One region of the Paenibacillus sp. p3-SID1389 genome, then DNA from elsewhere that is predicted to be linked to it. Evidence: riboswitches for the same ligand, from Rfam matches in the RefSeq annotation. Region 1 holds a riboswitch; the other holds the start of a gene.
What was found. A riboswitch is a leader RNA that binds a small molecule or an ion and turns the genes downstream of it on or off. The one in region 1 is predicted to bind thiamine pyrophosphate.

Region 1 (5,712 bases):
AGTTTTCCCCGCGGAAATCATCCGGCAGGGAGCTGACGTGCTGGATCGCCTCAAGCCGCCCCTCCACCGGATCGAAAGTATATGCCGTCATCGTATTGTTCAACTCGTTCATGCCGTAAGCAAACCGTTCCGACGGATGGAGCACGAAATGCCGTGGACCTGTCCCCGGCGGCAAATGGGTTACCCTGTGCTTTACTAGCCGTCCGCACTCCAACCGATAGATCACTATCTGGTCGGTTCCCAGGTCGGAGACGAAGGCGAACCGTCCATCATGGCTAGGCACAATGCTGTGAGCATGAGCCGATTCCTGGCGCTCCTGGTTTACACTACTTCCCTCATGGCGGATCAGGGCCGTCATTTCCCCTAACGACCCATCCGCTTCCAGTGCAAAGGCATTCACATGCCCGCTGGAATAGTTGGCGACCAGCAAAAACGGATCCCGCCCACATTTCAAAGCCAGATGGCACGGGTCGGCCCCATGCGTTGCCCGTTCGCTGTGCAACATCGTCAGCTTCCCATCCTTAGGATCAACCGCAAATCCAGCAACCTGCCCTTCGGTCTGTTCACTTACCGCATACAATCGCATACCCTTCGCATCGAAGGTCACAAAGGAAGGGTTGGTGAGGCCCGCAGTCTCGTGGATAACCCGCATCTCGCCGGTATCCCTCTGCAGCTCGCAGAGATAAATTCCGGGCTCCCCGCGATCAGCATAAGAACCCACAAAAAAGTGCCAATTCGGTCCAGCTTCCTTGCTCACCGATTTCTCTTCCTTCTCTTTCTCAAATTCATCCAGCATCTGCTTCACTTCAGACAACGGAAGCCGATCAAAAAACATCTCCACCTGTTTCTCTGCCCCGCTGTAGATCTGGTTCATCACGGCAGGGATGTTCGAGGAGATATTACAGGAAGAGTGTTCGCTGCCGGAACACCAGTTGGGATGCAGCGATCCTTGAGCGAAGATGCGGTACAAATCGCCGAGAGTAACCTGCGAAAGCTCGCACTTTAGCAAGTACCCGCCGCGGGCCCCTTCCTTCGTCGTCACCAGGTCGTGGCGGCGAAGCAGGCTGAGCACCTTACGTACACGGGCCGGATGGGTCGCGACGCTGCAGGCGATCTGTTCGCTATTGGCCATGCGATCCTCCTTGGAATCTAAATACAACAAGCAATGGACGGCGACCGTTAATTCGCTATTCATCTTCCTTCTTCCCCTTCCCTTACCAAGTTTGAAACAAGTGCAGACGAGTATGTTATAATGTTCTCGCGAATCGCTATTCGCTAGTCACTTTATTCCATTTCGCTAAATACTCAATATATACATACTATATACTTACAGAAAGGGAACCTCTATGAACCTAATGAATCCCTCTTATATGCAAGCCGCCTTTACCGTTGGTGCAATGGCCATGGCCGTCGCTGTTCTGTTTATCCGTCTGAAAGCCAGTCGTCGGCCTGTCACGGTGAAGAAAATCATCATTCCCCCGCTAGGAATGACAACCGGCCTCTTCATGTTTGTTGTGCCGGAAACGCACATTCCTCTCCTGTGGGGCGTAATCGCCTTCGCTTTCGGTTGGCTCCTGTTCTCCTATCCGTTGATTCGGACAACCAAGTTCGAGAACATCGGCGGCGAAATTTACGCGGAACGTTCCCGCAGCTTTATCTTTATCCTGATTGGACTGCTGGTCGTCCGTCTCTTGCTGCATGAGGCCGTAGAACAATACGTCTCCGTCATGCAAACCGCGGCGCTGTTCTTCCTGCTCGCTTACGGCATGATTATTCGCTGGCGGCTGTATATGCTCAAGCAATACCGGGCAATGACCGGGAATACCGCCTCCTCATGATTCACGAAACCGTTGCAGCACCTCAAACATATTAAATTTTCTATATAGATGCAATCCTTTTATGGAGATTTTATTTTTGCATCACTTTCCAATCTATCACCCGGATGAATACAACAACAGCCGTACTCGCATGAAGCGAATACGGCTGTTGTTGCTCACCGCGCTCTCCGATTCCGGCAGCAGCTTTCGCCTATGCCTTCTTGGACGACGATCTTTGATCGGAGCTTGGATTGCTCAGTTGAGGGAGCATGCGCATCCCCATGACCATCTCGGACGAGCAGAGCGGACATACGGGGCTATATTCAAAGGTGAAATTGTCCCGCATCCACCCGTTGCAGTCATCGCTAGTGCAGGTCCATACCGGCGTATTTTCCTCAGGAATTTCCTCTAACGTCTTTTTACGGTAGTTCATAAATTCCCCTCCTCTTCAAGGTGAACGTTCCAACCAGGTGAATCGATGTAATTGTTGCAGCTTTATATGTACCATCAGAAGCGGACTTCTGAAAAATTAACCTCATGAATGATCTTCGCGAAGAAAAACTGCCCTTAATGCGAGCACGCATTAAGAGCAGTTCCTAACTAACTTACAGTTTTACAACGTTCTCGGCTTGCGGGCCGCGGTTGCCTTGAACCACGTTGAATTGTACGCGTTGGCCTTCGTCGAGGGTTTTGAAGCCTTCGCCGGTGATTGCGCTGAAATGAACGAATACGTCATTTCCGCCTTCCACTTCGATGAAGCCAAAACCTTTCTCAGCGTTAAACCATTTCACTGTTCCGGTTTCCATGGGGAATACCTCCTGTTTCAAGATTAACATGATTCATTTTTTTAACAGAAGTCGCTCAATAAAGGCTGACCCTTATTGAACATGCACCACTTGTATAAAAAAAATTCACACATTGAAAAAAGTTCCAGTTTTATAAAGTGACACCCTTTTCAATGCGTGAATGATATCCTCTTTCAAAACCATGATTTGAACTCATTATATCCTTTTGCCAGATAAAAAGCAAATCCCCTGGTTTTTGCAAGCTGGTCCGGAAAGACTGGACAAATCCAGTTGGCGAAAACTATAATGACAGATGTAATCTGCAGTCATATTGTTCAGGGGTGCTGGAATTGGCCGGCTGAGAGTGTATCCCTTCAAGATACTGACCCTTCAACCTGATCTGGATAATGCCAGCGTAGGGAGCCATACCATGGTGATGAACTTATTTTACATGTCATTTCCATTGCCTATTGCGTCCCGGATCCGGGACGTTTTTTTGTATCCGGAAGTTGGAAGTTACGCTTAAGGACGCACATCCAGGGTTATACCAAGAACAAGCTGCGGAAATCTACACCAACGAAGGAGAGTAGAAGTCGTGAAAGTTCAAGTACGTACCGCACTGGCCATGTTTCTCGGTTGCTTGCTGCTGATATTGTCCGCCTGCGGCGGAGCGAATGGGAACAGCGCCGGGAAGGCGAAAGCCGGAAACCCAAGCGGGCAAAATACCGAAGCCGCCGCACCAAATCAAGGTTCTAACACAGAGCTGCAAGATGTTAAAGTTGTGCTCGACTGGAGCCCGAATACGAACCACACCGGGCTTTACGTCGCCAAGGATCAAGGCTATTTCGCCGAGGAAGGGCTGAATGTGGACATTCTCTTGCCCGGTTCCGGCGGTGCTGAGGCGATGGTTGCCTCCGGAGAGGTGCCGTTTGGCGTCAGCGTGCAGGAGAACGTAACGCAAAGCCGGATCCAAGGCGTCCCGCTCGTCTCGATTGCCGCGATCATTCAGCACAATACGTCCGGCTTCGCTGCCCCCGTAGACAAGAATATTAAATCGCCTAAAGACTTCGAAGGCAAAGCCTACGGCGGCTGGGGCTCTCCGGTGGAACAAGCGGTGATCCAATCGATCATGGACCTGCAAGGCGCTGATGTCAACAAGGTGAAATTCGTTAATATCGGGGATGCCGATTATTTTACGGCGGTGAAGCGGGATATTGATTTTGCCTGGATTTTCTACGCCTGGACAGGCATTGAGGCCGAGCTGCGGGGCGAGCCGATCGACATGCTGTATGTCAAGGATTTCTCCGAGAAGCTGGACTACTACACCCCGGTACTCGTGACAAACGAGAAGACGATCAAGGACAACCCCGAGCTGGTAAAGGCTTTTATGCGGGCCGTGTCTAAAGGTTACAATTATGCGATCGACCATCCGGAAGAAGCGGCGCAAATCCTGTTGAAAGCCGTACCGGATCTCGACAAGGACCTGGTGGTGGCCAGTCAAAAATGGCTGAGCCCGAAATACAAGGACGATGCTCCGCGCTGGGGCGAGCAGAAGAAAGAAGTGTGGCAGAACTACTCCGATTGGATGTTTGAGCGCAAGCTGCTGGAAAAACCGCTTGACGTAGATGCCGCTTTTACCAACGAGTTTTTGCCAAGCGAATAATTTACTATACTTTAACCCAATGATGCCAAATCCCTATTCGAAAGGATGAACCCACCCATGCCAAACGCGTTATTAAGCATTCAGATCATTCCGAAGACACCCAACGGCGAAGACGTCATTCCCTATGTAGACCGGGCCATTGAAGTGATTCAAGCATCCGGGGTCAAATATCAGGTGAACCCCCTGGAGACGACCATGGAGGGGGATCTCGACGAGCTGCTGGCCATCGTGAAGAAAATGAACGAAGCCGTCATTGAGTTCGGCAGTACGGGCATCATTTCGCAAATTAAAATTTCGTACAATCCCAAAGGCGTCAGCATGGATAAGCTGATTGAAAAATATCGGCCATGAATCTCCGCAGCCTTTGGCACAGCATCTGGCCGCCCCTCGTGGCGGTCATCTTGTTTTTGCTGATCTGGCAGGGCACTACCGCCTGGTTCCACATCGAGAAGTGGATTCTCCCCAGCCCGGTGGATATCGGTCGTGAAGCGGCTGCCGGTGCGGCCAGCTTAGGGGAACACACGGCGGCGACGCTGCGGCTGATGCTTATCGGCTTTGCCATCGGGACGCTCGTAGGCTTGCTGACGGCGTTTGTCCTGCATTATGTCCCGTTTCTGAAGGCGTCGCTATATCCGCTGATCATCCTAAGTCAAAACGTGCCAACCATTGCGCTGGCGCCGCTGCTGATGATCTGGTTTGGATTTGGCATCCTGCCGAAGATTATCGTCATTACGCTCGTCTGCTTCTTCCCTGTCGCCGTGGCGGCCATGGACGGACTGAGCCGCACGGATCGGGCGATGCTCGATTATATGCGAATGATCGGTGCGTCCAAGGCGGATATTTTCCGCAAGCTGGAGGTGCCCTACGCGATCCCTTCGATCATGTCCGGGGTGAAAATCGCCGCAACATACAGCGTCATGGGGGCGGTCATTGCCGAGTGGATCGGCGCGGACAAGGGCATCGGCTACTATATGATGCTGCAGAAGGCGTCGTTCCGCACGGATAAGATCTTTGTCGCCATCGCCATCATCGTGGCGATCAGCCTCGCGATGTTCGCCTGCGTCGCTTTGTTGGAAAAATGGCTTGTCCGCTATAAACCGGCGAACGACCGGAGATAGGGCAGCTTACGGAAAGGAAGGCTTGGTTCATGAGCGAAGCATCAACGCATAGAGATAACGCCATCCCCGCGCTGGAGGTCCGGCAGATCCATAAAACGTTCCGCGACCGACGCCGGGAGGTCCCGGTCCTTCAAGACATTTCGCTGCGGGTGCCGGCCGGCGAATTCGTGTCGATCATCGGCCCATCCGGCTGCGGCAAAAGCACGCTGTTTCACGTCATCGGCGGCCTGACTGCGCCGGATCAAGGCGAAGTGCTCCTTCAGGGACGCCCAGTCACCGGCCAGCGCGGACATATCAGTTACGTGCCGCAGCAGCCGGCGTTATTCCCT
Region 2 (5,712 bases), on a different contig from region 1:
TACATTCATTTCGACGTCCATGAGCCCGTGACGGAAGTGCCGGGTCCCTACCGCGTACTGGAGGATACGCTGGATTTCGAATATATGTTGTCTCGTTACGTCCGTTTATTCTTGATGAAAGCCTATGCCGCCGAGGAGGAGGCCCAGCTGATTCTCAAGCAGCTGTTGATCCATTTGCTGCGGGAGGAGCGGCAAGTGCCGGTGGAGAAGAAGGTCAGCAACCAACTGCATGAAGTGATTCATGAAGTGGCGAATTATGTGCTGCAACATCCCGGACTTCCCCACAAAGTGCAGGATTTGGCTGCCCGGGCGGGCTTATCCCCGCGCTATTTCTCGATTAAATTCAAGGAAATTATCGGGATGTCCGTGCAGTCTTACATCATCAAGTCAAGGATCGACCGGGCGCAGCATTTGCTCCTGCATGCCGGCATGAATGTGACCGAGGTTGCGGATGCGCTGGGGTATCGGGATATCTTCTTCTTCAGTCGCCAGTTCAAACAATATACGGGAAAAAGCCCGTCCGAAATCCGCTAAGCAGGCTACTCTAATCTAACCCAACCCACCCTAAAGTTAAATAAGCTTCATTTATCGACCGCCGGGCTTCATGCTCGGCGGTTTTTCCGCTTGCCCTGCGAACCGTCTCCTTGACCAAAGTCTAGGGAGCAAACCGGTCCCGCGCCTGTGGTGGTTCCCGGGAACCTTGGTATAAGCTCAGGATAGATGGAAATAGAAGGAGGACGAAAATGCGAAAGAAACGTACATCCCAAATCGCATGGCTGGCGGCATCGGCCGTACTTCTGGCCCTGGCTTCAGGTTGCGGTCCGGCGGAAAATGAAACGCTGCAGCAGCAATGGGGGCAGACCTTGGGGAATACCGTTGATTCAATAAGCCAATCGATTAGCGAGACCGCGGCATCCGTGCAGCAGTCGGTGGCGCTGGCCGCAGACGAGTGGAAGGACGATTTGACGTTCACGGGACGCTCGCATGACCTTTCGACAAGCGAAGCCATCGGCAACGCCAGCAAGCTGCAGCTGGAGAATGCCGTAGGGCGTCTTGAGTTGAAGGAAGGCACGTCCGATCAGATCGTGGTGAAAGCGACCATCCAGGCCGCGGATCTGCCGGCACGTAAGGAGAAGCTGGATACGTTGTTTGAACAGAGCGAGGTGACCGTCACCTCTCAGGGCAATACGGCTCAGGTGCGCGTGCACGCCAAAGGCGCGCCGGACCAAAATTTATGGGATTGGGCGCAGAAGGAGCTGCATTTTACCGAATTCCGCATCGATTATGTCGTTGAGGTCCCTGCCGGGATTCAGGAGTTTGAAGTCACGAACCATGTCGGGGAGATCGCGGCGAGCGGGCTTACGGGAACCTACCGGCTGAAGGGAGAGGTCGGGTCGATTCGGGTCGAGGATGCCCGTCTGTCCGGGGATTCATCGATCCGTACAGCCACCGGCAGCATCAATCTAGATATTCTCACGCTGGATACGGGCGGTCAGCTTCAAGCCATCACCGATGTTGGCAGCATCACGGCAACGCTTGATCCGTCGTTAGCCTGCGATCTCGAAACGTCCAGCGAACTGGGCGAAGTCATTGGAGCCGCGAAGGGACGAAGCGAGCGGGGCGGCGGAGGGCCGTTGGTCGCGCTGGAGACTTCCATCGGCAGCATTACGGTGCAATAAAGGGGAAGAGCCGGCCGAAGCCGGCGGGCGATGATCACTGAATTAGCTTGGTTTTGCGGAGTTAAACCAGCCCAGCGCTTCGCCCATCCGTACCTTCTGTCCGGGCGCAAGTTCAGGCAATGGGGTGAAGGTGCCGTTCTGGGTGAGCAGAACGACGGTGGATCCAAACTCGAAATAAGCCAGGTCGTCGCCTTGCTCCCAGGATTTTGCCGAAGGGTCGGTGTACTGGATGCTGCTCACGTTCATCGCGCCGACCTTCACGAGGGCGATTTCCCCATAGTCGTGGGAAATGTAAGTGATCAAGCGTTCGTTTCGGCACAACACCTTCTTCATATGGCGCATGCCAAAATCGTTCACCGGGTAGGCCCGGCCTTTGATGTGCTCGCATTCCAGCTTCTTGCCCGTCACGGGTGCGTGAATCCGGTGATAATCGGTAGGACTCAGATAAAGAACAAAGGCGTAACCGTGTTTGTACAATTCTACACGAGGGGAGCCGTCCAGCAGCGCTTCCAAGGAATAATCCTGTCCTTTGACGTTCAAGATCGTGCCGGATTGCACCTCGCCCATAAACGTAATCAGCGCGTCCACTGGACTGATCATCACTCCCGGCTCCGCGTGCAGCGGGCGCATGCCCGGCTTTAATTTGCGGGTGAAGAACTCGTTTAACGTGCGATATTCCCGAAGCTCCTTCTCCGCTTCATGCAGCGGAATGCCATACGATTTTGCGAAAAAAGGGATCATTGCTCGGCTAACCCCCGAATGGGAGAACTTGCCCATCAACCGGGATAACCATTTCCGGGAGGAGAGCTCTGTCATCCATTTCATCCATGTCGCGGCCAAATCGCATCCTCCTAGTCTGTCCAGTAATGCTGCATTGGTATTGATGAATTCGTTGCCACTTCCGCTTATCTTGACACAGAATCAGGCCGAAATCAATACAGGACGGGTAACTCCTAGTTTACAGATTTGTACAAATTTAGGCTTGATGCCTGGGCGGAGTTGGTGTATGTTTATATCAATCGCATAGGGATACGGGGGCTTGAGCGAATCAGGCTGAGATAGCGGCATATTGCGCCGCGGACCGTTAATCTGATCTGGATAATGCCAGCGTAGAGAATCGATCGTCCGGGACTTTTTGTGCCTACGTGCGCCCCCGTGACCTGACCGCCGTCTGAGCTTATTCAGGCGGTTTTTTTTACGATGCGAGGATTTAAACCAAATGATCAAGAGGAGAGATGAAGATGTCGGAGGTTGTTCAAAAAAGAACGGGGCGTGGCCTCAAGCTAAGCGATGTGCTGGTGACGGTGTTGGTTTCGTTGGTGCTGGGCGTGGTGTATCACTTCTGGAGCTCGGTGTACAATTTGTTCTCCCCCCTGTTCTTCCAGGCCGATGAACTGGTGTACGGAATGTGGTTCCTGGCTGCAACGCTGGTGTTCTTGCTGATCCGCAAACCGGGGGTGGCGTTGATCGCGGAGGTCGCTGCGGCCCATGTGGAAATTTTGTTCGGCAGCGAATGGGGAGTTCAGCTGATTCTTTACAGCGTGCTGCAAGGCTTAGGGGCGGAGCTGGTGTTCGCTGCGTTCCGGTATCGGAAATTTTCCGGCTCCGTTGCTGCATTAGCCGGGATCGGAGCTGCCGTGGGTTCGGTTATCCCGGATTTCTTCTACGGATATGTGCAGGATTACGAGCCATGGCTCTTGACCGCCAAATATGCGATGCGGGCCGTCAGCTCGGCGCTGATCTGCGGGTACTTCGCTTATGCCGTCGTGAAGGCCGTAGAGGCGACAGGGGTTACGACGCTGCTGCGACCGGTTGATCCGAAAGACTATGCGGCGTTGAATGACTGATGCGGAAGGAAACGACGGCAGCTGAGGTCCGGGAGCTGCGGCTCAAGTTCCCGGGTGAAGACCGGTTTGTGTTTAAGGATTTGGATTTCTCGGTGCGGCGCGGGGAGCATGTGCTGCTGCTGGGTCCCAGCGGATGCGGCAAATCGACGCTGCTCCAGGTGCTGAGCGGCATCATTCCAGACTTGGTAGAGATTCCGATGCGCACGTCCGCGCAGCAGCTTCCCTCGTCGTGGCGCTTTCTGTTCCAGGATCCGGATACGCAGTTTTGTATGCCTTATGTGGATGAGGAGTTGGCTTTTGCCTTAGAAAATTTAGGCGTGCCGAAGCAGGATATGCCCGCGCGGATGCAGGCCGCATTGGCCAAGGTGGGCCTGGACCTGCCTGAGATCCATGTGCCGATCGATTCGCTGTCCCAAGGGATGAAGCAACGGTTGGCGCTCGCATCGGTGCTGCTTGGCGATCCGGAGGTGCTGCTGCTGGATGAGCCTTCGGCTTTGCTGGACCCGCAGGGCCGCGAGCAAATCTGGCAAGCGATCGCCAAGGTGGCCGAGGATCGCACCTTGATTATCGTGGAGCACCGGATCGAGGAGTTGACGGCACTGGGTCTCGTTGACCGCGTCGTGTTGTTTGGACCGGACGGGCAGGTGCTGGGCGAGGGGGCACCGGACGTAGCGTTTGACACGTACCGTTCCGAGCTCATTGAGTTTGGGATCTGGTATCCCGGCGTCTGGGAGGCGTATTTTGCCACCGAAGCCGGCCGTCGATTGCTAGAGCCGGTGAAAGATGAACGGCGATTGGATGGACCTGCCGCCGTGGAACTGACCGATTTTTGCGGGTTCCGGCAAGGGCGGCCGGTGATTGAAGTCGGGCAAGCCGCCGTGTATCCCGGGGATTGGATTGCGATCACAGGACCTAACGGTGCTGGGAAAAGCTCGCTGTTGCTCAGCCTGATCGGCTTGTTGCCATCAGAGGGAGCATTCGTGCTGCAGGGAAAGCGGATCGAGACAGGGAAGCTCAGCCGCCGTGCCCGCAGACGAATGCTGGAGTCGACCGCTCGTGAGATCGGATTTGTGTTCCAGAATCCGGAGTTTCAGTTTGTCGCCGATCGGGTGGTGGACGAAGTCGCCTTCTCGCTGAGGGAGGACGGACTTGGCGGCGATGCGCTGAACCGTCGGGTGACGGCGTATCTGGAGCAGTTTGGTCTAACCGGCTTGGAGATGCGGCATCCTTACCAGTTGTCGCTGGGCCAGAAGCGGCGTCTTAGCGTGGCTGCGGCTGCGGTGCGCGAGCAACGGCTGCTGTTGCTAGATGAGCCGACCTTCGGCCAGGATGCGGCGAACACGTTCGCCATCCTGCAGCTATGCGAGGCGTTGCGCCGGCGCGGGACGGCGATTCTTATGGTTACCCATGAAGAGCGGATTGCGGAGCAGGTGGCCACCCAGCATTGGGAGGTGCGGGACGGACGGCTAACGTCGCAGCGGTTGACCCGGCGGGTGGATCGATCTCCGGCAGGTGCCGGTGAGTCACCTGGATCAAATGGATCGGCCGGACGGGGAGCGGATACCACCTCCGCGAAAATCAAACAACACGGGAGTTCCGGTCCAGAGGCGGTGATATCAAGATGAGACGTTTTCTGACCCCGAAGCGGCGGACTTGGCTGCACCAGGCGAATCCGGCCGCCAAGCTGGCGTTGATGATCCTGCTGTTTCTGCTGACGTTATTTACGCACCGGCTCGATTTTATTTTTTATCAGGCGATCTTGTTTACGTTCCTGCTGTTCCTGTTCAGCGGATATGAGCCCTGGAAAGTCGCCTTGCTTCTGTTCCCCTTTGCGCTGATTTTTGCCTCCTCAGCGGCGACGATGATTCTGTTTGGCAAAGGGACGGAAATTTGGTGGTCGTGGGGATTGTTCCGCATCTCCGAAGAAAGCTTTTACCGGGGGATTCATATCGGGTTTAAAGCGGTGGCCTTTGCCGCCGAAGGGCTGTTGTTCGTGTTGACGACTCCTTCGGTCGCCTTGTTTTACGCGCTGATGCAGCAGGCGAAGCTGCCGCCAAAATACGCCTACAGCTTTATGGCCTCGGTCCGGCTACTTCCCATGGTCTGGGAGGAGCTGCTTGTCCGACGCAATGCGCTGCTGATCCGCGGCGTTCGCCGTCCGCGCGGACTGCCCGGCCTTGTCGCGC

Region 2: another riboswitch for thiamine pyrophosphate. It lies ahead of M3G15_RS05910 (ECF transporter S component); the one in region 1 lies ahead of M3G15_RS14860 (ABC transporter substrate-binding protein).

The regions. Positions count from the first base shown of each region.
Region 1 is NZ_JALXVO010000036.1:40,159-45,870, forward strand. Features, by position in the region: gene M3G15_RS14840 (beta-propeller fold lactonase family protein) at 1-1,195, opposite strand, end outside; gene M3G15_RS14845 (CcdC family protein) at 1,347-1,838, shown strand; gene M3G15_RS14850 (cold-shock protein) at 2,029-2,250, opposite strand; gene M3G15_RS14855 (cold-shock protein) at 2,423-2,623, opposite strand; TPP riboswitch at 2,930-3,042, shown strand; gene M3G15_RS14860 (ABC transporter substrate-binding protein) at 3,228-4,265, shown strand; gene M3G15_RS14865 (MTH1187 family thiamine-binding protein) at 4,323-4,616, shown strand; gene M3G15_RS14870 (ABC transporter permease) at 4,613-5,383, shown strand; gene M3G15_RS14875 (ABC transporter ATP-binding protein) at 5,413-5,712, shown strand, end outside.
Region 2 is NZ_JALXVO010000009.1:59,564-65,275, reverse strand. Features, by position in the region: gene M3G15_RS05925 (helix-turn-helix domain-containing protein) at 1-534, shown strand, start outside; gene M3G15_RS05920 (DUF4097 family beta strand repeat-containing protein) at 744-1,679, shown strand; gene asd (archaetidylserine decarboxylase) at 1,722-2,519, opposite strand; TPP riboswitch at 2,701-2,812, shown strand; gene M3G15_RS05910 (ECF transporter S component) at 2,921-3,526, shown strand; gene M3G15_RS05905 (ABC transporter ATP-binding protein) at 3,526-5,151, shown strand; gene M3G15_RS05900 (energy-coupling factor transporter transmembrane component T family protein) at 5,148-5,712, shown strand, end outside.